DNA from 3 places in the Gordonia sp. NPDC003504 genome. Region 1 is predicted to be linked to each of the others. Evidence: predicted binding sites of a transcription regulator. Region 1 holds the regulator's gene; each other region holds the start of a gene.

Region 1 (7,362 bases):
AGACGATGGCCCCGGCACAGCGCTTCGCCGACCTGGCCCTGTCCCGGCTGACGCCTCGCTCCGAACCATTGGTCCGTGGGCTGGCCCGCGAGTTGTCGACGATCACCCGGCACACCGTGACACCGGCGGACTTCGCCGTCGATCGGCTGCCCGCCCACCTGCGGATCACCTTCGCCGTCGTCGACGAGGCCGGCGAGATCCGCAGGCGCAGCAAATCCTTCGCAGACCTCGCCGCCGATGTCTCGGATCGTCGCCCGACACCACCGGCCGACGTGCACACCACCTGGACCGCCGACGGAATCGGCACCCTCGCCGTCACGGAGACCGCCGACGTCGCGGGCCAACGCATCACCCGCCATCCCACGTTGCGTGCCGTCGGCGAGCCGGGCCGATCCGTGGGCGTCGCGCGGGCCACCGCCGCCACCGAGGACGAGGCCAACCGGATGCGGGTCGCCGGTGTCATCGCGCTGCTCGACCACACCATCACCGGACTCTCGTCGAAGGCATCGTCGGGCCTCGACCCTGCGGGGCGACTCGCGTTGAGCCAGAACCCCTACCGGGATGCGAGCGAGTTCTTCGCCGACTGCACCAGGCGGGCCATCCGGGATCTCGTCGACGTCGACGCGGCGGCCCGGGTGCGGTCACCGCAGCAGTTCGGTGCGCTGGCCGCTGCACTCGGTCCGCGCGTGCGTACGGCCGCACCGGAGTATCTCGCCTCGGCCGTCAACGCACTCCGGATGGTTGCGCCGCTGCGTCAGGCAATCGATGAGCATTCCGGTCATGTCGCCGCCGATGACGTCGCCGAGCAACTGGCCAACCTGATCTTCGACGGCTTCGTCCTGGCCACTCCCCGTGAGCACCTGGCCGACCTCCCGAGATATCTGGCGGCCGCACGCGAGCGGCTGGAACACCTTCCGGGATCGGCGGACCGGGACCGGGCGGCCATGAGCGCGCTCGACAGGGTCACGGGGCGGTGGAATCAGCGACTCGCCGAGGTACCCGAGGCCCGTCGCGATCTCGTCAACGAGCAGGCGCATTGGATGGTCGAGGAACTGCGGGTGGGTCTGTTCGCCCAGCGGCTGGGCACCCGATATCCGATCTCGGAGAAGCGCGCGTTACGAACCCTGGATCGACTCGGCTGAGAGGGCGTCGGATGTATCCGTGCCGTTGCGCCGCGTGAGGTTGCCCTGCAAATCGTCGATCTCGCGTTGGAAGTCCTCGAGGGAATCGAACGACCGGTACACCGACGCGAACCGCAGATAGGCGACCTCGTCGAGGTCGCGCAACGGTTTGAGAATGGCGAGACCGACCTCGTTGCTGGGGATCTCCGCAACGCCCGAGGCGCGCACCGTCTCTTCGACCTGCTGCGCCAACTGGGCCAGATCGTCCTCGTGGACGTGCCGTCCCTGGCACGCGCGGCGCACCCCGCGCATCACCTTCTCCCGACTGAACGGTTCGGTGACGCCGTTGCGCTTGACCACCGCCAGCACGGCGGTCTCCACGGTGGAGAATCGTCGGCCACAGGCGCTGCACGAACGGCGACGACGGATCGCCTGTCCCTCGTCGGCGACTCGGGAGTCGATGACCTTGGTGTCATCATTCCTGCAGAACGGGCAGCGCATGCATCGAGAATAGCGCCTCACCGTTCAGCGATATGCGGGCGTCAGCAGCGCCTGACCGACACGCAGGGCGCTGCCACCCATGTCGTTGAGCTCGACGATCTGGTCGATGACCGCCTGCCGCGGCATCTCGGGTGCCACGCGCGCGGCGACGGAATTCAGCGACTCCCCCGCCCGGACGTGCACCACCTGCGTGGCCACCGGCGTTGGGGCGGCGGATTCCTGGTAATCGCTGCCGGCGACACCGATCAGCCACACCAGCATCGCCAGCGCCACCCCGGTCAGCAGGGCCACCGCGGCACCGCGACGGCCCGCCCGACGGGACTGCGACGCGAGCCCGGCGCACGGCGTCCCGGCCGGGCGCCTGGGGATCGCGACCCGAGGCCGGTCGACCGGACGATTGTCGGCGGGGCGGTGGAGGTGCCGGTGCCGCGCCACCGGGGTGGCGCGGCGAGCCGGCCGTCCTGCGTGCACGATCGCGCCGCACCGGGGCGTGACATCGTCTCGCACCGCACACCGGGCGTCGGGAAAGGCACCCAAACGGGCACCGGACGGGGTGCGCCGAACCGTCGCCCGACGCGCCTGACCTGCGGTTTCATTGCGAACCAAGGTGTTCTGCATGAGAGTCTCCGATCTCGATCACTTCTCGATCACTTCTCGATCACTCGTTCGAGGAACTGATGTTCGAAGTTCTATCACGCACCTCCGACAATTTCTCGCGACACGTCGAACAAGTGTTTGAAGTTGTCGGTGACCTGGACTAACCTGGCCGTTGACCAGCAGCGCAGACCCGCGGACAGCCCCCGCCGCACCCCGGACAACCGACCGCATCGGACAACCGACTGCACGGGACAACCGACAACACCGTCCGACCACAGCAGAGTTTCCGACCGAAAGGATCGAACACCCGATGAGTGAGAAGAACCGACGTTCGACGACGTCGACGTCGTCGACCAAGCGCGGCCGCGGGCCGGCCGCCGCCGACGAGCCGGAGGTCCCGTTCGACGCGGTGGCCGCGGAGGCCTCGCTCACGCCGCGTCAGCGGGGCGTGCTCGATGTGATCCGCAAGTCGGTGCGCGAGCGCGGCTATCCGCCGAGCATCCGCGAGATCGGCGACGCCGTCGGGCTGGCCTCGACGTCGTCGGTCGCTCATCAGCTGCGGACACTGGAACGCAAGGGACTGCTCAAGCGCGACCACAACCGCCCGCGTGCGGTCAACGTGCAGGACGGCGAGCACACCCCGCCGGACGACACCGCGGTCGCGTCGAATCTGCCCGCCCCCACCTTCGTTCCGGTTCTCGGACGCATCGCGGCCGGTGGACCGATCCTCGCCGAGGAGGCCGTCGAGGACGTCTTCCCGCTGCCGCGTGAACTCGTCGGCGAGGGATCACTGTTCCTGCTGAAGGTGGTCGGCGAGTCGATGATCGACGCCGCGATCTGCGACGGCGACTGGGTCGTCGTGCGCCAGCAGAACGTGGCCGACAACGGTGACATCGTCGCCGCGATGATCGACGGCGAGGCCACCGTGAAGACCTTCAAGCGCAAGGACGGTCATGTGTGGCTGATGCCGCACAATGAGCATTTCGAACCGATTCCCGGCGACGACGCCGCCATCCTGGGCAAGGTCGTCACGGTGATGCGCCGGATCTGATCCGACCCCGGGCCCGCCCGATGCGGCGCTCGCCGAGGTTCAGCCGGCGAGCGCCGCGGTGGCGGCGGCACGTGCGGCCGCGGGTGAGGAGGTCGCCAGTGCTGCACTCGCTGCGGCGCGGCACGCATCGAGGGTGACGCCACCGAGTTTGGCGCCGACCGCTGCCGACGCCGCCGGCGCACTCGACAACGAAGTGACGCCGAGTCCGACGAGTACGCAGGCCAGCAGCGGATCGGCGGCGGCCTCACCGCAGACGCCGACAGGTTTGTCCATTCGCTTTCCGGCCTCGGCCACCATCGAGATGAGCGCGAGCACCGCGGGCTGCCACGGATCGGTGAGTTCGGCCAGATCGGCCGACATCCGGTCGGCCGCCATCGTGTACTGCGTCAGGTCGTTGGTACCGATCGACACGAAGTCGACCTCGGCGAGGATCGACGACGCGAGTATCGCGGCGGACGGGATCTCGACCATCACGCCGGCGACCAGGCCGCGCCCGCGCACTGCGGCCGCGAACTCCGCGGCCTCCTCGGCCGAGGCGATCATCGGCGCCATCACCCACGGAGTACTTCCGGTCTCGCGGGCCGCCGCCGCGATCGCGTTGAGTTGCCCGGCCCGGATCTCCGGGTGTCGAGCGGTGATCCGATTACCCCGGACTCCCAGGGCCGGGTTGGCCTCGGTGCCATGGTCGACGAATTTCAACGGCTTGTCCGAACCCGCGTCGAGCGTCCGCACGACGACCTTCCTGCCCGCGAACGCCTCCAGCACCTCGCGGTAGAGCTCGGTCTGCTCGGCCACCGTGGGCGCCTCGGCGCTGTCGAGGAAGGCCAGCTCGGTGCGGAACAGGCCCACTCCCTCGACCGGATATGCGGTGGCGGCGCGCGCGGAGACGCCGTCGGCCACGTTGGCCAGGATGTCCACCGCGTGACCGTCGGCGGTGCGCCCCGGCCCCGTCCAGCCCGCCACGAGTTCCGCCTCGCGTCGGCTCTCATCGACGGCCACCCGTGCCTGATCCGGATCCGGTTCCACCACAACGGTTCCCGCGGTGCCGTCGACGAGCACCAGGGTTCCGGCGGTCACCTCGTCGAGATCGGCGACCGCGACGATGCACGGAATGCCCAACTGCCGGGCGATGATCGCGGTGTGACTGGTCGGACCGCCGAGCCGGGTGACCAGCGCGGTGACCAGTTTCGGATCGAGTCCGGCGGTGTCGGCCGGTGCCAGATCGGCGGCGAACAGCACCGAGGGCTCGGCGGGCACCGGCACACCTGGTTCGGGTTGTCCGAGCAACTCGGCCACGACACGATCACGGACATCGTTGAGATCGGTGACGCGCTCGGCCATCAGACCACCGAGTTTGGTGAACAGCGCGGCGAACTGCTCGGTCGCCGCGGTCGCGGCCGACGCCGCCGACGACCCGGAGGAGATCAGCTTGCCTGCCGCGCCGATCCACCCGCGGTCCTCGGCGAGGCCCGCGGTCGCGATGAGAACCTCCGCGGCCGCACCGGAGGCATGTGAGGCACGTTCGCGCAGTCGGGCGGAAACCAGCCCGGCCGCGTCCACGAAGCGGGACAACTCCGCCTCCCGCGCGTCCTCGGGGATCGTCACGGTGTCGTGCACCGGGGCGATCCGCTCGCCGGGGCGAACCACCGGCCCGTAGGCCTTCCCGCCGACCACGGGAGTCCCACGCAGTTCCTGACCCTGCTGATGTTCCACTGCGTTGCCCTTCGTTCGAGGTTCGTATCAGCCGTCGTCGGCCGATCTGTGGTCCGTGCTGTCTCGAGATCGCTCTCTCGGCGGCCCGATCTGTGAAGAATCTGCCCGCCACACATCTCTTGTGATTGAAGTTACAAGAAATCCTTGACTTGTCAACACAAACAGGCGTAAACAAAGACATAGCAACACCGACTTCCACTCAAACCCACATGGACGCAGACATGCCGTCACCCGTCCTCTCCGATCGGAGCAATGTGTACGCCGAAGAAAGACAGCAGGCGATTGCCGAACTGGTTCGTTCGCATGGCCGCGCATCGGTCAGCTCGCTCGCCGAGCGATTCGATGTCACCAGCGAGACAGTGCGCCGTGACCTGGCAACCCTGGAGCGCTCCGGACACCTACAACGCGTCCATGGCGGCGCGGTCCGACCCGAACTGGTTCAGCTCATCGGCGAGCAGGACATCGCCGAACGCGAGACCAGCCACACCATCCAGAAGGCGGCCATCGGGCGGGCCGCACTCGCCTTTCTGCCGGCCGACGGCGGGGCGGTGTCCTTCGACGCCGGGACGACCACCTACCAGACGGCCGTCGCGCTACCGACCGATCGCCGCCTGCACATCGTCACCAGCAGCCTCCCGATCGCGACGGTACTGGCGGATCAGCCCAACGCCACCCTGTATCTCGTCGGCGGTCGGGTACGCGGCCTCACCCAGGCCGCGGTGGGCGCCGAGACCGTGGCCCGCCTTGCCACCTTCCGCACCTCTGTGGCGTTCATCGGGACCAACGGCATCAGCGAGGGCCTGGGATTGTCGACACCCGACCCCGAGGAGGCGGCCGTCAAGGCGGCACTGGTGGCCTCCGCCCAACGCGTCGTCGTCCTGGCGGACTCGTCCAAGATGAACCGCGAGGACTTCTCGTCCTTCGCCTCGCTCGATGATGTCGACGTCCTCATCACCGACGCCGGTGTCGATCCCTCCTACGCCGCTGCCCTCTCGGCCCGCGGCATCGAGGTCGTGATCGCATGATCCTCACCGTCACAGCCAATCCCAGCCTGGATCGCACGCTGGAGATCGCCGCGCCGCTCGAGCGCGGTGAGGTGCAGCGCGCGGTGGCCGTGCGCGCCGAACCGGGCGGCAAGGGCGTCAACGTCTCGCGCGTCGTCGCCGAGGCGGGCATCGACACCATCGCCGTCCTGCCCGCCCGCGCCGGCGACCCACTGCTGAGCGCACTCGACGCCGTCGGTCTGCGCCACGAGACCGTCGCCGTCGACGGTGAGGTCCGCTCCAACATCACCATCGCCGAGGCCGACGGCACCACCACCAAGATCAACGCCTCCGGCCAACCGCTCGACGATCGCCACCGCGCCGCCCTGACCGATCTGGTGCTGGCGCGCGCCGCCGGCGCCACCTGGGTGGCGTTGTGCGGATCGCTTCCCCCCGGAGTCGAGGACTCCTGGTATCGGGAGCTGGCCGATCAGCTCATCGCGCGTGGCTGCCGGGTCGCCATCGACACCTCCGGGGAGCCACTGCGCGCCGCGGTCACCGGCCACGTCGACCTGATCAAGCCCAACGAGACCGAACTCGCCGAGGTCTGCGGCGCCGACCCGACGGTGCTGCGGCGGGCCGCCGCCGCCGGCGACCTGGACCCGATCATCGCGGCCTCGGCCGAACTCGCCGGGCACACCGGCGGCGCGGTGTTGACGACCCTGGGTGCCGCGGGCGCCGTGCTGACCACCACATCGGGCAGCTGGTTCGCCACGCCACCCCCGATCGTCCCGCGAAGCACCGTCGGCGCCGGCGATTCCTCGCTGGCCGGCTACCTCATCGCCGAGGCGCGCGGCGCCGACGAACCCGAGCGACTACGCAGCGCCGTCGCCTACGGGGCCGCCGCCGCCGCACTGGCCGGCACCCAGCCACCCCGACCCGATCACCTCGACCCCGATCATGTCGCGATCACCGACCTCGCCGGAGCCGCCCCCGCCACATGACCCCGACTTCCCCGACCTCCCCCACCCCCATCCGACACTCCCGACTTACCCAGCAGTAAAGGAAGATTCATGTCCGAGCAGATCATCACCGGAGCGACGGTGAACCTCGACATCGACGCGGGCGACGACCCGTCGGCGGTGATCAACTACCTCGCCGAGAACCTCGCCGCCGCCGGACGCACCAGCGACGCCGCCGATCTCGCCCGAGGCGCCCTGGCCCGCGAGGCCAAGTCCGCCACCGGCCTACCGGGCGGCATCGCCATCCCCCACGCCCGGGCCGCCTCGGTCACAGAGGCCAGCCTGAGCATGGCACGACTGTCCAAGAAGGTCGATTTCGGCGCGCCGGACGGCCCGGCCGACCTGGTGTTCCTCATCGCCGCGCCCGAGGGCGG
Region 2 (7,362 bases), on a different contig from region 1:
AGGTCTCCCGCGGCTTGGGGGAGGCGATGGTCGGCATCAACGTCGACGACATCCCGGCTCCGCACCGCCTCGCCGAGCGCGGTTGGTAGCGGCGCCAGTCGGATGAACAGCGTCAACTCGGTGTGGCCTGCTGACTGTTTCGGCGTCGGCGCCGGTAGGATCTGCTGACCATGGATTCGGTGAGCATCGTCCGTGATGCGGCGACGGCGGGCACCCATTTCGTCCAGAATTTGCGGCTGGAATGGGCGGTGCGCTGCAGCGTCGGTCGGGTGCGGGAAACCAACGAGGACGCTGCGCTGGTGATGCCGGGCAAGTACCTGCTCGCCGACGGCATGGGGGGCCACGACAGCGGTGAACTGGCCAGCGAGGCCGCCCTGCTCACCCTGTCGGCGGCCGACGGTGCCGGGGAACTGATCGAGACCCAGAAATCACTGATCGATCTGCTCGACGAGGCGCAGACGCGTATCTCGGAGATCGAGACCTCGTCGGAACGCCGGGCCGGGACCACCACCACCGGGGCGTTGCTGGTGACCGTCGAGGGTGAACCGCACTGGCTGATCCTCAACATCGGGGATTCCCGGACCTACCGGTATCAGCACGGCACCCTGCAACAGCTCACCCGCGATCACTCGCAGGTCCAGGACTTCATCGACGCGGGTTTCCTGACGCCCGAGGCGGCGCGAACCGATCCGCGCCGCAACGTGATCACCCGTGCCCTCGGTGCGGGGATGATCGATCCGGTGGCCGACTACTTCAGCACCGTCGCCTTACCCGGTGACATCCTGCTGATGTGCTCGGACGGGCTGACCGGGGAACTGCCTGACGACGAGATCGCGCGGATCCTCGGTGACGCCGACACCGCCGAACGCGCTGCCGACGACCTCGTCGAGGCAGCCCTCGAACTCGGCGCCCACGACAATGTGACCGTCATCGTCGTCGAGGTCCACGAGTCGGTGGCCACGCTGCAGATACCGATCGTCGACGGGGAGGAATCGGAGGCCGATGCGTCGGATGCGTCCGACACGCCGACGACCACGGACGACGCCGGGCCGAGCGAAACCGAGCCGGACGAAACCGATTCGGTCACCTCGGATTCCGAGGCGGCTTCGGACGGGACGGATGATTCCGATGACGACGCACCGGACGCCGCGCCGACAACGGAGAAATGATCGGGACGAGTTGAATGGTTCCTGAGTACGAACCCACCGGGAGCGGCACATCGGTACCGCCGGGGATGACGTACGTCGACTACTGCGGCGAGCGATTTCCGCTGCCCGGGGACCGTCGATTCACCATCGGTCGTGAGGCCGATCTCTCCGTCGATGACAATCCATATCTCCATCGTCGATTTCTGTTGCTGCACAACGAAAACGGACTGTGGTGGCTCACCAATCTCGGCAGTCACCTGTCGGCGAGTGTGTCCGCCGGCGACGTCGGATTCTCCGCGACCCTCGGGCCGGGTGCGCGTATGCCGCTCGTGTTCGGGGAGACCACCGTCGTGTTCACCGCCGGACCCACCACCTACGAGCTGATCGTCTACGCGACGGCGCCGCAGGTGCGTCCGGTCACCGAACAGTCCTTCGCCGTCGGACGCACCACCGAGGGCGTGCCGATGCTCACCGAGAGTCAGAAGCTGCTCATCGTGGTGCTGGCCGAGGAGATCCTGCGTCGTGAGGGCACCGGTGCCAGCGCGATCCCGTCGTCGGCGAAAGCCGCTGCCCGACTGGGCTGGCCGCTGACGAAGTTCAACCGCAAACTCGACAACGTCTGCGACAAACTCGATCAACTCGGGGTCAGCGGGATGCGTGCCGGTGGCGGAAAGCTCGCGAGCAATCGTCGGGCACGGCTGATCGAGTACGCCATCTCCTCGCGCATCGTGACCCGCGACGATCTCCCGTTGATCGACGAGGAAGCGGCCCGCAACGCCGCGAGCTGACGGCGCTCTCGGACACGTTGACGGCGCTCTGAGGCGCGTTGACAGCGCTGTCGGACACGTTGACGGCGCCCGGTATCCGGTTGACCGCACTCTCGGACACGGTGACCGCGCTCAGGCTTCTTGAGGTTGAGCGCTGTCAACGTTGTGGTGAGCGCTGTCAACGTTGTGGTGAGCGCTGTCAACGTTGTGGCGGTTCCGTGTCCGAGTTGAGGGAATGACAGGGGAGCGCAGTGGGTAGTCGCGATGGGGACCATGGGTATGGTCCGGGAATCTCGTCCGAGCACCCCCTCTGACCTGCGCGTATTCCATGGGTAGAACTACCCATGGGCAGGGGAGTTCTCCCCATCGACCTTCTTGCGAAACGCTCATAACGTCTTGTGCATCGGGTAACCGAGCCCACCAACCAGAAGACACACGACACGCACAGGAGCACACGATGACCGCAGTTGTTTCGCACATCCCCGCCGGCAACCTCGCCCAGGCCGCCCGTCGTCGCGCCGAGGCCGATCGGCGTCGCACCGAGGCTCTGGCCCGTCTGGCCGCACGTCGGATGCCGCTGCCCGGTCAGCAGGCCGCTCCCGTCGCCGAGCCCCGGATTCACCTGGTCCCCGAGGCCCGCGAGCCGCAGGCCCCCGAGGTCCCGGAGCTGCCGCGCCCGAACCTGACCACCCGTGAGGTCGAGGTGCTGCGTACCTGGCTGATGGTCGACTCCAAGCCCGCGGTCGCGCAGGAACTGTTCATCTCCCTGGGCACCGTGAACACCCACCTGACCCGTATCCGCGCCAAGTACGCCGAACTCGGCCGCACCGCGCCGACCAAGGCGGCGCTCGTGGCCCGCGCGGTGCAGGACGGACTGGTTCGTCTCGACGAGCTGTGACAGGGACGCGGCGTCGCAACCGGGTTGACGCCGCGTCGCAGGGTCCGGGCACGGTGCGCGATACTTGTCCGGTGGCAGACATCGAGGACATCCTGCGCGTCGAGCGCATCGAGACCGACATCTACCGGGGTGGGGCGTTCGAGAGCCATCTCCAGCGGACCTTCGGCGGACAGGTTGCCGGGCAATCGTTGGTCTCGGCGACTCGCACCGTCGGCGACGAGTTCGCGGTGCATTCGCTCCACGGGTACTTCCTCCGCCCGGGCAATCCCGACATCCCAGCGGTCTTCCTCGTCGACCGCGTCCGCGACGGACGGTCCTTTGCCACCCGGCGCGTGACCGGAATCCAGAACGGCGAGGCCATCTTCACCATGTCCGCGTCCTTCCACGTGACCAGCGATCACGGCATCGAACACCAGGACCGGATGCCCCCGGCGCCGAATCCCGACGAATTGCCGGATCGCGCAGACGATCTGAGCGTCGAGGAACAGGCGGTCCTGCGGGAGTGGACGAACTTCGACATCCGGGTCGTGCCGGCCGAGCAGATGATCACCAACGAGTATTTCGCCGCGCAGCAGCGGGTGTGGTTCCGCTACCGCCATCCCTTGCCCGACGACCAGACGATCCACGTGTGCACGCTGGCCTACATGAGCGACATGACTCTGCTCGGATCGTCACGGGTGCCCCATCCCGACGTGACGCCGCAGGTCGCCTCCCTCGATCACGCCATGTGGTTTCTGCGCCCCTTCCGCGCCGATGAATGGCTGCTCTACGACCAGACCTCGCCGTCGGCCGGCGGTGGGCGAGCCCTCACGCAGGGACGCATCTTCGACCGTGCCGGCCAGATGGTCGCCGCGGTCACCCAAGAAGGGCTGACCCGACTCGGGCGCACCATGCCCGCCGACCAGCACGCGCGGCAGGAGCGGTGAGCGCGCCTCGCATCGGTGTTCTGGCTCTGCAGGGGGATGTGCGTGAGCACCTGGCCGCGCTGACCGAGGCAGGTGCCGACGCGCTCGCCGTCCGCCGACGCGCCGAACTCGACTCCGTCGACGGCCTGGTCATCCCGGGCGGGGAGTCGACGACGATGAGCAAACTGCTCGGGGTGTTCGACCTCTACGATCCGCTCCGGCGGCGTCTTGCCGACGGCATGCCCGCCTATGGATCGTGCGCCGGCATGATCATGCTGGCGTCGTCGATCTTGGACACCCGGGCCGACGCGCGCCACCTCGACGCTCTCGACATCACCGTGCGGCGCAACGCATTCGGACGTCAGGTGGAGTCCTTCGAGACCGATCTCGAGGTCGCCGGGATCACCGACGCGACCCCCATGCGTGCGGTGTTCATCCGGGCACCCTGGGTCGAATCGACCGGCGACGGCGTCGAGGTCCTCGCCCGTGTTCCGGACGGTCCCGCGGCCGGCCGGGTGGTCGCGGTACGCCAGGGTGATGTCCTCGCCACGTCCTTCCATCCGGAGGTCACCGGCGACAGACGTGTGCATGCCTACTTCGTCGACATGGTCCGCCGGTAGACTCACCTGTCAGGTTGTGCGCCCACGACCGTGATACCGGTCACGGCTGGGGTGGCGCACTGAGTCATCGAGAGTTGGGCACGTCAGTGCCGGAAGGATCGGGTAGAGCGTATGAGCGGCCATTCCAAATGGGCCACCACCAAGCACAAGAAGGCCGTCATCGATGCCAAGCGCGGCAAGATGTTCGCCAAGTTGATCAAGAACATCGAGGTCGCGGCGCGGACCGGTGGTGGCGATCCGGCGGGTAATCCGACGCTCTATGACGCGATCCAGAAGGCCAAGAAGAGCTCGGTACCCAACGACAACATCGAACGCGCACGCAAGCGCGGCGGCGGCGAGGAGGCCGGCGGCGCCGACTGGCAGACCATCACCTACGAGGGCTACGGGCCCAACGGTGTCGCGATCCTGATCGAGTGCCTCACCGACAACCGCAATCGTGCGGCCGGCGAGGTGCGCACGGCGATGACCCGCAACGGCGGCAACATGGCGGATCCGGGTTCGGTGGCGTACCTGTTCACCCGCAAGGGTGTGGTCACCCTCGAGAAGGCCGGGCAGTCCGAGGACGACGTGCTGATGGCCGTCCTGGATGCCGGGGCCGAAGAGGTCAACGATCTCGGTGAGACCTTCGAGGTGGTCAGCGAGCCCACCGATCTGGTGGCCGTACGCACCGCACTGCAGGACGCCGGCATCGACTACGAATCCGCCGAGGCCGATTTCCGGGCGTCGGTGGAGGTCCCAGTGGACGCCGAGGGTGCCCGCAAGGTGTTCAAGCTGATCGACGCGCTCGAGGACTCCGACGACGTGCAGAACGTCTACAGCAATGTCGACGTGAGCGACGAGGTGCTCGCCGAACTCGACGCCTGACCCGACCGGCGCGCGCTCGACCCGCACCCGGCGATGCCGGACTCCCGGTGTCACCGGATGGCGATGGCCGGTCGTTCGGGATGGTCGTAGCGCACCTCGATGTCGGGCAGCGGCCCGAGTTCCTGCTGCTCCATGAGCGCGGCGATCGTCCAGTGCTCGTCCGGCGGCAACCGTCGACGCAGCGTGGGCGGGCTCATCCGCAGTGCGATGCCCAGATCGAGGTCGAGATCCTCGCGCAGCACCATGGGGCCGGCGACGAGAAGTATCTGGTCGTCGGTCGCGTGCTGCCGTTGATCGCGAAAAGATCTGTCGGAGTGGCCATCCCAGAGTCGCGGCAGCCACCGTCGATGGTGTCGGAGACCGTCGAGCACCTCGCGGCGCAGGGCCGGGTAGTCGTACCACGACGTCCGGAAGCTCTCGACGTCGTGGGCACCCCACTCCAGCCGGAGGGATGCGGGACGGAGGTAATCGATCACCCGGATCACCGCGGCGGCACGGCCGCGCGCCCGCAGAGTCGCCGCGATGGCCTCGGCGATCGATTCCGGCCGGGCCGGCGACGCGCCGTCGACGCCGACGATCGACGCGCCGTCGAGGTCCAGGCAGGTCTGCGCGCACATCTCGACGAGACCATCGGGATCGATCGGGGTGTAATGCGTCATCACCGGACATTCTCCCCGGCGCGAATCGGGGTCGTGTCGATCCGTTGCATTGTCGGTGGCCGCCGGTAGCATCTCGAACAGCTGTTCGTCTTGCGGAGAGAGGTGTGTGACCGTGCGGGTGATGGGCGTCGACCCGGGCTTGACCCGGTGTGGCATCGCGCTGGTCGAGTCGGGGAGTGGTCGGCAGGTGACCGCCCTCGACGTCGACGTGGTGCGCACGCCCACCGACATGGACCTGGCGCAACGACTGCTCGCGGTCTACTCCGCCGCCTGCCATTGGCTCGACGTCCATCAGCCCGACGTGGTCGCGATCGAGCGGGTCTTCGCGCAGAACCAGGTGTCCACCGCGATGGGTACGGCGCAGGCGGGTGGGGTGATCGCGCTCGCCGCCGGACAACGTGATGTGCCCGTCCGATTTCACACGCCGTCGGAGGTGAAGGCCGCGGTGACCGGCAACGGCCGCGCCGACAAATCCCAGGTCACCTCCATGGTGACGCGCATCCTCGGGATGCAGACCAAACCGCGTCCGGCCGATGCCGCCGACGCCCTGGCCCTCGCCATCTGTCACTGCTGGCGTGGCCCGATGATCGAGCGCATGGCGCAGGCGCAACAACGCGCCGACGAGATCGCTCGGACGCACCGTCGCCGGGTGGCGGCGGCCCAACAAGGGAGAAAGCGATGATCGCCTCGGTACGGGGGCCGGTGCTGGAGGTAGCGCTCGATCACGTCGTCCTCGACTGCGCCGGAGTCGGCTATCGCGTCCTGGCCACACCCGACACGTTGTCGCGGCTGCGCCGGGGTGAGGAGGCGACGCTGCTGACCTCGATGATCGTCCGTGAGGACTCGATGACCCTGTACGGGTTCACCGAGCCCGACGCCCGAGCCCTGTTCGCGCTGCTGCAGACAGTCACCGGGGTCGGGCCCCGACTCGCGATGGCGACCCTTGCGGTCCTCGAACCCGACGCGCTGCGGCGGGCGCTGGCCGATTCCGACACCAAGGCGCTGACCTCGGTGCCCGGTATCGGCAAGCGGGTGGCCGAACGTCTCGTCGTGGAACTGCGTGACAAGGTCGACCGGCCGGTCGCCGACACCGCGACGGCGTCGGGTGCGGTCGGCGCGGGTGGGATCGCCGGGCAGGTCACCGAGGCACTCATCGGACTCGGATTCACCGCGGCCCCCGCGGAGAAGGCGGTCGCGTCGGTGCTGGCCGAGTCGCCCGACGCCGACGCATCCGCGGCGTTGCGTCGATCTCTGGCCCTGCTGGGGAAGACGGCATGAGCGGCGAGTATCCCGAGCAGGCGGGACCCGAGGAGGAACGCGAGGTCAGCGCGCTGCCGGTGCGCGCCGACGGCGATTTCGACGCCGGGTTGCGGCCGCGGTCCCTGGCCGATTTCATCGGTCAGCCCCGGGTGTGCGAACAACTCGAACTCGTGCTGCACGGGGCGAAGAAGCGGGGGAGCACCCCCGACCACATCCTGTTGTCGGGTCCACCCGGGCTCGG
Region 3 (7,362 bases), on a different contig from region 1:
CAACTTCTCCTTGCGATCGAGGATGCCCTTCACCAATGCCCGCGCATCCCCGGTCCGCTCCACCTCCTCGATCATCGGGAGGACGCGCGCCGGAGCGCCGCCGTGCAACGGACCCGACATCGCGCCGATGGCACCGGACAGGGCCGCGGCGACATCCGCACCGGTGGACGCGATGACGCGGGCGGTGAATGTCGACGCATTCAGGCCGTGCTCGGCCGCACCGACCCAATAGGCGTCGATGGCCGCGATGTGTTTCGGATCCGGATCGCCCTTCCACCGCGTCATGAAACGTGCTGTCACGGTGTCACATTCGTCGATGACACGCTGGGACACCGCGGGCTGGTGGATACCCCGGGCCGACTGCGCCACATAGGACAGCGCCATCACCGAGGCGCGGGCGAGATTCGCGCGGGCGGTGGCGTCGTCGATGTCGAGCAGTGGGCGGTAACCCCAGATCGGGGCGAGCATCGCCAGGGCCGCCTGCACGTCCACGCGGACGTCGCCGGTGTGGATCGGCAGCGGGAACGGTTCGGCGGGCGGCAGTCCGTCGCCGAACTGTCCGTCGACGAGCAATGCCCACACGTCGGCGAAGGTGACCTTGTTCTCCACCAGGTCCTCGATGTCGACGCCGCGGTACCGCAGGTTGCCGCCGTTCTTGTCGGGTTCGGCGATCTCGGTGGTGAAGGCCACCACGCCCTCGAGGCCGGGGACGAAGTCATCCGGAACGGTGTTGGCCATGCTGCGCGCACCTTTCTGGCACTGTCGCTGTGCCGAATCGTGCGATGCCGGGCTGGGGCATCGTTCGTCAAGCCGTCGGTCGTTCAAGTCGGTCGTTCAAGCCGTCGGTCATTCAGCACTGTAGGACAGCCCATCGGCTGTGGCATACCGGGGAGCGGCGGGGGTTACCGACCGCCGCTCATCCAGTGACGAACTCGTCCCGGGCGTCCGCTGGACCCGGCGGTGGTCACAGACGGAGGAACTCGGCGTATCGTCGCCGTGATCCTGGAGTAGCGTTCTCCGCGTGAGCGACGCTGACGGTTTTTCGGCTGAGGGTTTTCCGGTGGAAGGGGGTTTTCCGGCGGAAGGTTTTCCGACGGCGAGTGTTCCGGCGGGGGGTATCGGGGGCGGTCGGGCGCCGATCGATCTGCCCAACATGCGTGTGGGCTACGGCGGCGGAATCCCGCCCAACGTCGGCGACGGCGATCGTGCCGCCGGTGCCGACGGCGTCCGGGAGAATCTCGATCCGAGTTGGCTGCGCGGCGACCCGCCCTGGCTGGATCTGTTCCACGTCTGGCTCACCGAGGCCGTCGACGCCCGGATTCCGGAGCCGAATGCGATGGTCGTGGGCACCGTCGACGCCGAGGGTCGGCCCGCCACCCGGACAGTGCTGTGCAAGGGGGCCGACGCGGCAGGCGTGGTCTTCTTCACCGGTTACGACTCCGACAAGGGTCGCGACCTGGAGGCCAATCCCTTTGCGTCGGTGACCTTTCCGTGGATCGCACTGGAACGTCAGGTGCATTTCCGTGGTCCGGTGGTCAAGGTGTCGCAACAGGAGACCGAGGCCTACTGGCGGATGCGGCCGCGGGGCTCGCAACTGTCGGGGCTGGCCTCGGCGCAGTCCCGGCCGATCGGCAGCCGGCATGAGTTGGAGGCGCACGCCGCGCAGGTGGCCGCGGAGTTCGGCGGTGCCGACGGGAATGTGGCGGTGCCGGTGCCGCCCGCGTGGGGCGGGTACCGCGTCGAGCCGGTCAGCGTGGAGTTCTGGCAGGGCCGCGCGAACCGGCTGCACAACAGGGTTCGGCTGGATCTGATCGACGGGGTCTGGGAGGCGTCGCGGCTCCAGCCGTGACCGGGTTGCGCGTCGAGATCGCCGATTCCGTCATATCGGACGACCGGCCGTCGGCGACCGAACCCGATCGTGAGCCCGGCTAAAATACCTCGGTGCGTAGCCTTCTCGCCGACACCACCTCGCTGCAGAACCCGTATGTCCGGCGGCTGTGGCTGGCCAACATCGTCACCGTCATCGGTGCCCAACTCACCATCGTCGCGGTGCCCGCACAGATCTACCAGATCACCGGCAGCTCCTGGTATGTCGGTCTGACCGGTGTGTTCGGGCTCGTCCCGCTGGTGGTCTTCGGCCTGTGGGGTGGTGCCCTCGCCGACGTCCTGGACCGTCGTCTGATCCTGGTGTGCACCACGGTGGGTCTCATCGCGTGCTCCGCGCTGTTCTGGCTGCAGGCCGCCCTCGGCGTCGAGAACGTGTGGATCATCCTGGTGCTCTTCGCAGTTCAGCAGGGGTTCTTCGCTGTCAATCAGCCGACGCGCACCGCGGTGCTGCCGCGTCTGCTGCCCAGCGGGCAACTGCCCGCGGCACTCTCGCTGAACATGACGGTGATGCAGGCCGGTGCCATCGCCGGACCGCTCGTCGGCGGGGCGCTGATCCCGGTGCTCGGATACCCGGTCCTCTATCTGCTCGACACCCTCTTCCTGATCCCGACGCTGTGGGCGGTGATCCGGCTGCCGAAACTGCCGCCGGAGAGCGACCAGGCGCCCAAGGTCGCCGGTCTGCGGTCGGTCCTCGAGGGCCTGCGCTACCTGGCCGGACACCGCGTGCTGATGGCCTCGTTCCTCGTCGACCTGATCGCGATGATCTTCGGCATGCCACGCGCACTGTTCCCGCAGATGGCCCACGAGAACTTCGGCGGACCGTCCGGCGGCGGATGGGCGTTCGCGTTGCTGTTCATCGCGATCTCCGCGGGCGCCGTGGTCGGCGGTGTCTTCTCCGGGTGGGTGAGTCGGGTGCAGCGGCAAGGCCTGGCAGTGATCGTCTGCATCCTCATCTGGGGTGCGGCGATCGCAGCGGCCGGCGTGGCGGTCGGCTTCGCGGGCGGTGCGGCGCTGCCGATGCTGCCGATCGTGCTGGTGCTGCTGATGGTCGGCGGCGCCGCCGACATGGCCTCGGCCGCCTTCCGTCAATCGATCCTGCTCGCCGCCGCCAACGACGAGGTCCGCGGCCGGCTGCAGGGTGTCTTCATCGTCGTCGTCGCCGGCGGCCCCCGGATCGCCGACGTGCTGCACGGTGCGGCCGCGGCCACCGCGGGTGTGGCATTGACGACCGCGCTCGGCGGCGTCGGCGTGATCATCGCGACGCTGATCGCCGCGATCGCGATCCCGTCCTTCGTCCGCTATCGCGTCGGCCAGCACGCCTGAGGCTCTCAGACCGCACTGACAGCGCTCTCACCCTCACTGACAGCGCTCAACACACCGTTCACGGCGCTCAGCGAGGCCCTCGGTTCGGTGCGACCATGGGAGCCATGACTGCGACCGTCGAGTCCTCGGTGGATTCCTTCCATGTGCCCGTCATCGACATCACGGCGTACACGGCCAATGGTGATCCGGCCGATCGTGCGGTGGTGGCCGCGCAGATCGACGACGCGGCCAGTTCGGTGGGCTTCATGCAGATCGTCGGCCACCAGGTCCCGGCGGTGGTGCTCGACGAGTTCACCGCGGTGATGGACGATTTCTTCGCGCTGCCGCTCGAGGAGAAGAAGGCCTACCGGACACCGCCGGAGATCAACCGTGGCTATGCCCCGCCCAAGTCGGAGTCACTGTCGTTGAGTCTCGGAGTGGAGTCCGCGGGACGGATGAACGACTTCTTCGAGGCATTCAACGTCGGGGTGGAGGCCCGCGAGTACCCCGCCCTGGCACTGCCCGATGATCACTACGCCGACAACACCTGGCCGTCGGTCGATCATTTTCAGGCGGCGGTGTCCGCGTACTTCGCCGAGGCGCGACGGGTCGCGCGCACCCTGACGCGCATCTTCGCCGATGCCCTGGACCTGCCGCCGGAGTTCTTCGACGCCTACACCGACCACTCACTCGACGTGCTGCGGATGAACAACTACGCACTGCCACCCGGCGAGGTGGACATCGACGGAGAGCTCACCGGCATGGGGGAGCACACCGACTACGGGATCGTCACCGTGCTGTGGGCCGATCAGGTCAAGGGGCTGCAGGTCCTTGATCACCACGGAAACTGGCACGACGTGGCACCGGCCGACGGCGCGCTCCTGATCAATCTCGGCGATCTCATGGCGCGCTGGACCAACGAGCGGTGGATGTCCACGCTGCATCGGGTGAAGCCGCCGATCGTCGACGGCACCATCGAACGGCGACGGTCGGCCGCGTACTTCCACGACGGCAACATCGACGCCACCATCTCGACGCTGCCGAGTTGTGTCGGCGCCGGCAGTCGATACTCACCGATCACCGTCGGTGAGCACATCGGCGCCAAACTTGCCGGATCTCGTGCCGGACAATCCAATCCGTATGCGCAACGTGACGCCGCCCGAGTGCGACAGGCGATGGTGCGCGGCCGCGGGCAACAGTAGGTCAGTCGCCGGTGACCATACCCGGGTACGTTGCCCGACGTGCGGCGTGCACCGGGCAATAGTGAATCGGGTTGTCGCGCTCGGATTCTGAAGGAAGATTGCGCGCCGGGGTCTGCACGAGTGGTGCGTCCTTCGGGACGCGGCCGTTGACACGGTCCCACGCATCGCGTGGACGCGGGTGGCGCAGATACCGTTTCGGGGTGAGCCGGTTCATGACGAGGTTGATCGCCCTGCCCAGCAACCGGAACAGCTTCTCGTCACGTTCGGTCCACGGCAGATTCATCATCTCGCGGATCGGCTCGTCGTAGAACCCGGTGGTCAGCCAGAGGAACGCCTTCGCGTTCCGCGGCGCGATGTGCCGGTGCCAGAGCCCTTTCGGGATGAACGACAAGAACGGCGGCGGGGGCAGCGTGGAGATGTCGAGGACCGTCCGGACCGACTCGTGATCGCGAAGAACATTGCGGCACATGTGGTCCCAGTACTCGAGGAAGTCCTCGTAGGTGTCCGGTACCGGACGCATCGAGACGCCGTACTGTGCGTACCACGCCTTGGATTCCTCGAACAGTTGCCGCTTGTCATCCTCGGTCAGCCACGGCCCGAAACGTTCACACAGACGGACATTGCCGTACCAGAAGGTGGCATGCGCCCAGTAGAAGACGTCCGGGTCGAGTGCGTGGTAGCGCGACCCGTCGGGCATGGTGCCCTTGATCGTGCGGTGATAGTCGCGGACCTCGTGGCCGGTCTCCGCGACGCCGTCGGTGGCGACGGGATCGAAGATGACACCGCTGATCGGATACAACGAGCGCATCAGACGTTCCCAGCGTTCACCGAAGAAATCCGAGTGATCCCAGACGGCCTGGCCGAGTTTCGGATGCATGTTCTGCATCGATCCCGCCCACAGCCCCTGGAACATGCCGGTCCAGGTTCCCCAGGTCTCCCACGTCTTGGATCCCGGTCCCAGCGGGGCGTACTCGTCGCGCGCGGCGTCGGAGGCGGTGGCGTCGGCGACCTCCGAGGCGGTGGTGTCACTCGCGTCGGTGGCGGGGGCGGGCGAAACCTGAGTCATGAGACGAAAGTTTAGAAGCGTCTCATTGGGGTGTCAATGTGGGCGCGCACCGCCCACGGGTGTCCACAGATTCCGGGGTGGGCGTCCTCGTCAGAAGTTTTTGTCGGTGGCCGTCTCTACAATGATGGTCAGATCGAAGAGAGCTTCGACGGTCATCTTGTTCGAGGGGGCGAGGAGTGAGCACCATTCCGTGGAGCGCGCGGATTCGTGGGGATGTGCGTGATGCGTTGCTGAAGCAGGGCCCGTCGCCGTGGCCGGGGTTGCCGCCGGAGTTTCTGTTCGGGGTGGATCCGGATCGGCTGGATCAGCATTCGATCAACGAGGTGCTGGTCGCGATGACCGAACTGGACCGGTGCCGCTCCTACATGGCATGGCTGGACTCGTACTTCACCGCCTATGTGGTGAGGTGTCTGACCGACCGCCCGTTGGACGAGTCGGCGGAGTACGCGCAGATCGCGGCCGAACACATGTCCCGGACCCGGAATCTCGCGATGGTGACCACCCGGCGGCTGCTGGATGAGGCGATCGTGATGGCCACCCGCCTGCCGAAGACCGGACGGGCACTACGCGAAGGCCGGATCAGCCACAGTCAGTTCCGCACCCTGATCGACCGCACCAACCTGCTCGATCCGGGACCGGCCTTGCATCCGAACACCGCGTTGGTCGACGCGGCGATCGCCGAGCGGTTGTTCGAACGCGCCGGGCAATGGCCGGCGACGAGTTTGCGGGACATGGTCGACAAGATCGTCTTCCAACACGCACCGGACGCCGTCCGCGAACCGCGGAAACGGAACCTCGACAAGCGGGCTGTGTTCACCCACTTTGAGGGCGATGGGACCGGGGAGATCACCGGCACCATGTCCGCCGAACACATCACGATCGCGGAGAAAACGATCGCCGCCCTGGCCGACTGCGCCTGCCGGAAGGACCCGCGGACCCGGCGGCAACGCCAAGCCGATGCCATGTACTCGTTGTTGTCGGGGACGCAGTTCACCTGTGACTGCGGCAACGAGGACTGCCCGGCCGACATTCCGGAACCCGGCTGTATTCCGGATGTGCAGATCGTGTTGCACGTCATCGCCGATGAGACCACCGCCGCGGCAATCGAGGAACGCCAACGACAACAAGAACAGCAGGAACAAGATCAGCAGGAACAGCGGAGTTCTGCCGCCGACCGCGAATCCGGGGGTGGTGCAACCGAATCGGTGGTGCAGGTCCGGCGTTCGGAACCGAAGGCCGAACCGGCTCTCGAGCCCAAGTCGACTGCGGATGCCGACACCGATGCGGATGCCGACACCGATGCGGGTGTGGCGCAGATGTCCTTGCTCGAGGAGAGCGGCTCTGACGAGGAGAGTGGAACTGCCGAAACGGAACTCGCCGCGGAACCCGCACGCGGACCCGACACTGAGCGGGAGCCGCCCGCGGATACCCGCGCGGGTATGGCGCGGATGTCGATGCCCAAGGAGAGCGCTGCTGCCGATGACCGGTGTCCTGATGCGGCGACCGACACCGACCAATCCGACACCGCGCCAACCGGCAGCGAATCATCCTCTACGGAAACGGTTTCGGCCGCCGAGCCCCCGCTCGACGGCAACCTCGGCTACTTGATCGGGCAGGGAGCGCTCATCCCCGAGCAGATCCTCGATCTGATCACCCGATACCCGACCACGATCCGACGCCTGGTGCCCAAAGGTGTCGATCCCGAAGACGTCGAACTCGCGTCGGCGTTGCCGTCGGATCCGTATCGGTTGTCGACGGCGTTGGATGAGTTCATCCGGATGCGTCACGGTGAGTGCGTGATCCCAGCGTGCCGAGGTAGTGCGTTCGACGGGGATTGCGATCACGTGCACGAGTACGACCACGAGCATCCCGAACTCGGTGGGCTGACCACTCCCGACGGGCTGA

The links. Region 1 encodes LexA, which represses DNA repair genes until DNA is damaged. Its sites were predicted from a motif close to CGAACANNTGTTCG; they were not measured.
Region 2: ruvC (crossover junction endodeoxyribonuclease RuvC) is a predicted target of LexA. The motif match lies at 5,936-5,949, and genes of this name have one in related genera.
Region 3: ACWDPV_RS04575 (DUF222 domain-containing protein) is a predicted target of LexA. The motif match lies at 5,592-5,605, and genes of this name have one in related genera.

The regions. Positions count from the first base shown of each region.
Region 1 covers NZ_JBSFPC010000016.1:68,267-75,628, forward strand. Annotated here, with positions in the region: gene hrpA (ATP-dependent RNA helicase HrpA) at 1-1,142, shown strand, start outside; gene nrdR (transcriptional regulator NrdR) at 1,116-1,622, opposite strand; gene ACWDPV_RS21930 (LysM peptidoglycan-binding domain-containing protein) at 1,647-1,913, opposite strand; gene lexA (transcriptional repressor LexA) at 2,530-3,270, shown strand; gene ptsP (phosphoenolpyruvate--protein phosphotransferase) at 3,310-4,983, opposite strand; gene ACWDPV_RS21945 (DeoR/GlpR family DNA-binding transcription regulator) at 5,238-6,008, shown strand; gene ACWDPV_RS21950 (1-phosphofructokinase family hexose kinase) at 6,005-6,970, shown strand; gene ACWDPV_RS21955 (PTS fructose transporter subunit IIABC) at 7,040-7,362, shown strand, end outside.
Region 2 covers NZ_JBSFPC010000004.1:354,167-361,528, reverse strand. Annotated here, with positions in the region: gene pdxS (pyridoxal 5'-phosphate synthase lyase subunit PdxS) at 1-89, shown strand, start outside; gene ACWDPV_RS11010 (PP2C family protein-serine/threonine phosphatase) at 171-1,169, shown strand; gene ACWDPV_RS11005 (FHA domain-containing protein) at 1,184-1,936, shown strand; gene ACWDPV_RS11000 (response regulator transcription factor) at 2,373-2,813, shown strand; gene ACWDPV_RS10995 (acyl-CoA thioesterase) at 2,885-3,739, shown strand; gene pdxT (pyridoxal 5'-phosphate synthase glutaminase subunit PdxT) at 3,736-4,338, shown strand; gene ACWDPV_RS10985 (YebC/PmpR family DNA-binding transcriptional regulator) at 4,450-5,202, shown strand; gene ACWDPV_RS10980 (nucleoside/nucleotide kinase family protein) at 5,253-5,861, opposite strand; gene ruvC (crossover junction endodeoxyribonuclease RuvC) at 5,974-6,543, shown strand; gene ruvA (Holliday junction branch migration protein RuvA) at 6,540-7,139, shown strand; gene ruvB (Holliday junction branch migration DNA helicase RuvB) at 7,136-7,362, shown strand, end outside.
Region 3 covers NZ_JBSFPC010000002.1:91,221-98,582, reverse strand. Annotated here, with positions in the region: gene ACWDPV_RS04600 (citrate synthase 2) at 1-738, opposite strand, end outside; gene pdxH (pyridoxamine 5'-phosphate oxidase) at 1,154-1,849, shown strand; gene ACWDPV_RS04590 (MFS transporter) at 1,942-3,210, shown strand; gene ACWDPV_RS04585 (isopenicillin N synthase family dioxygenase) at 3,306-4,391, shown strand; gene ACWDPV_RS04580 (oxygenase MpaB family protein) at 4,393-5,457, opposite strand; gene ACWDPV_RS04575 (DUF222 domain-containing protein) at 5,634-7,362, shown strand, end outside.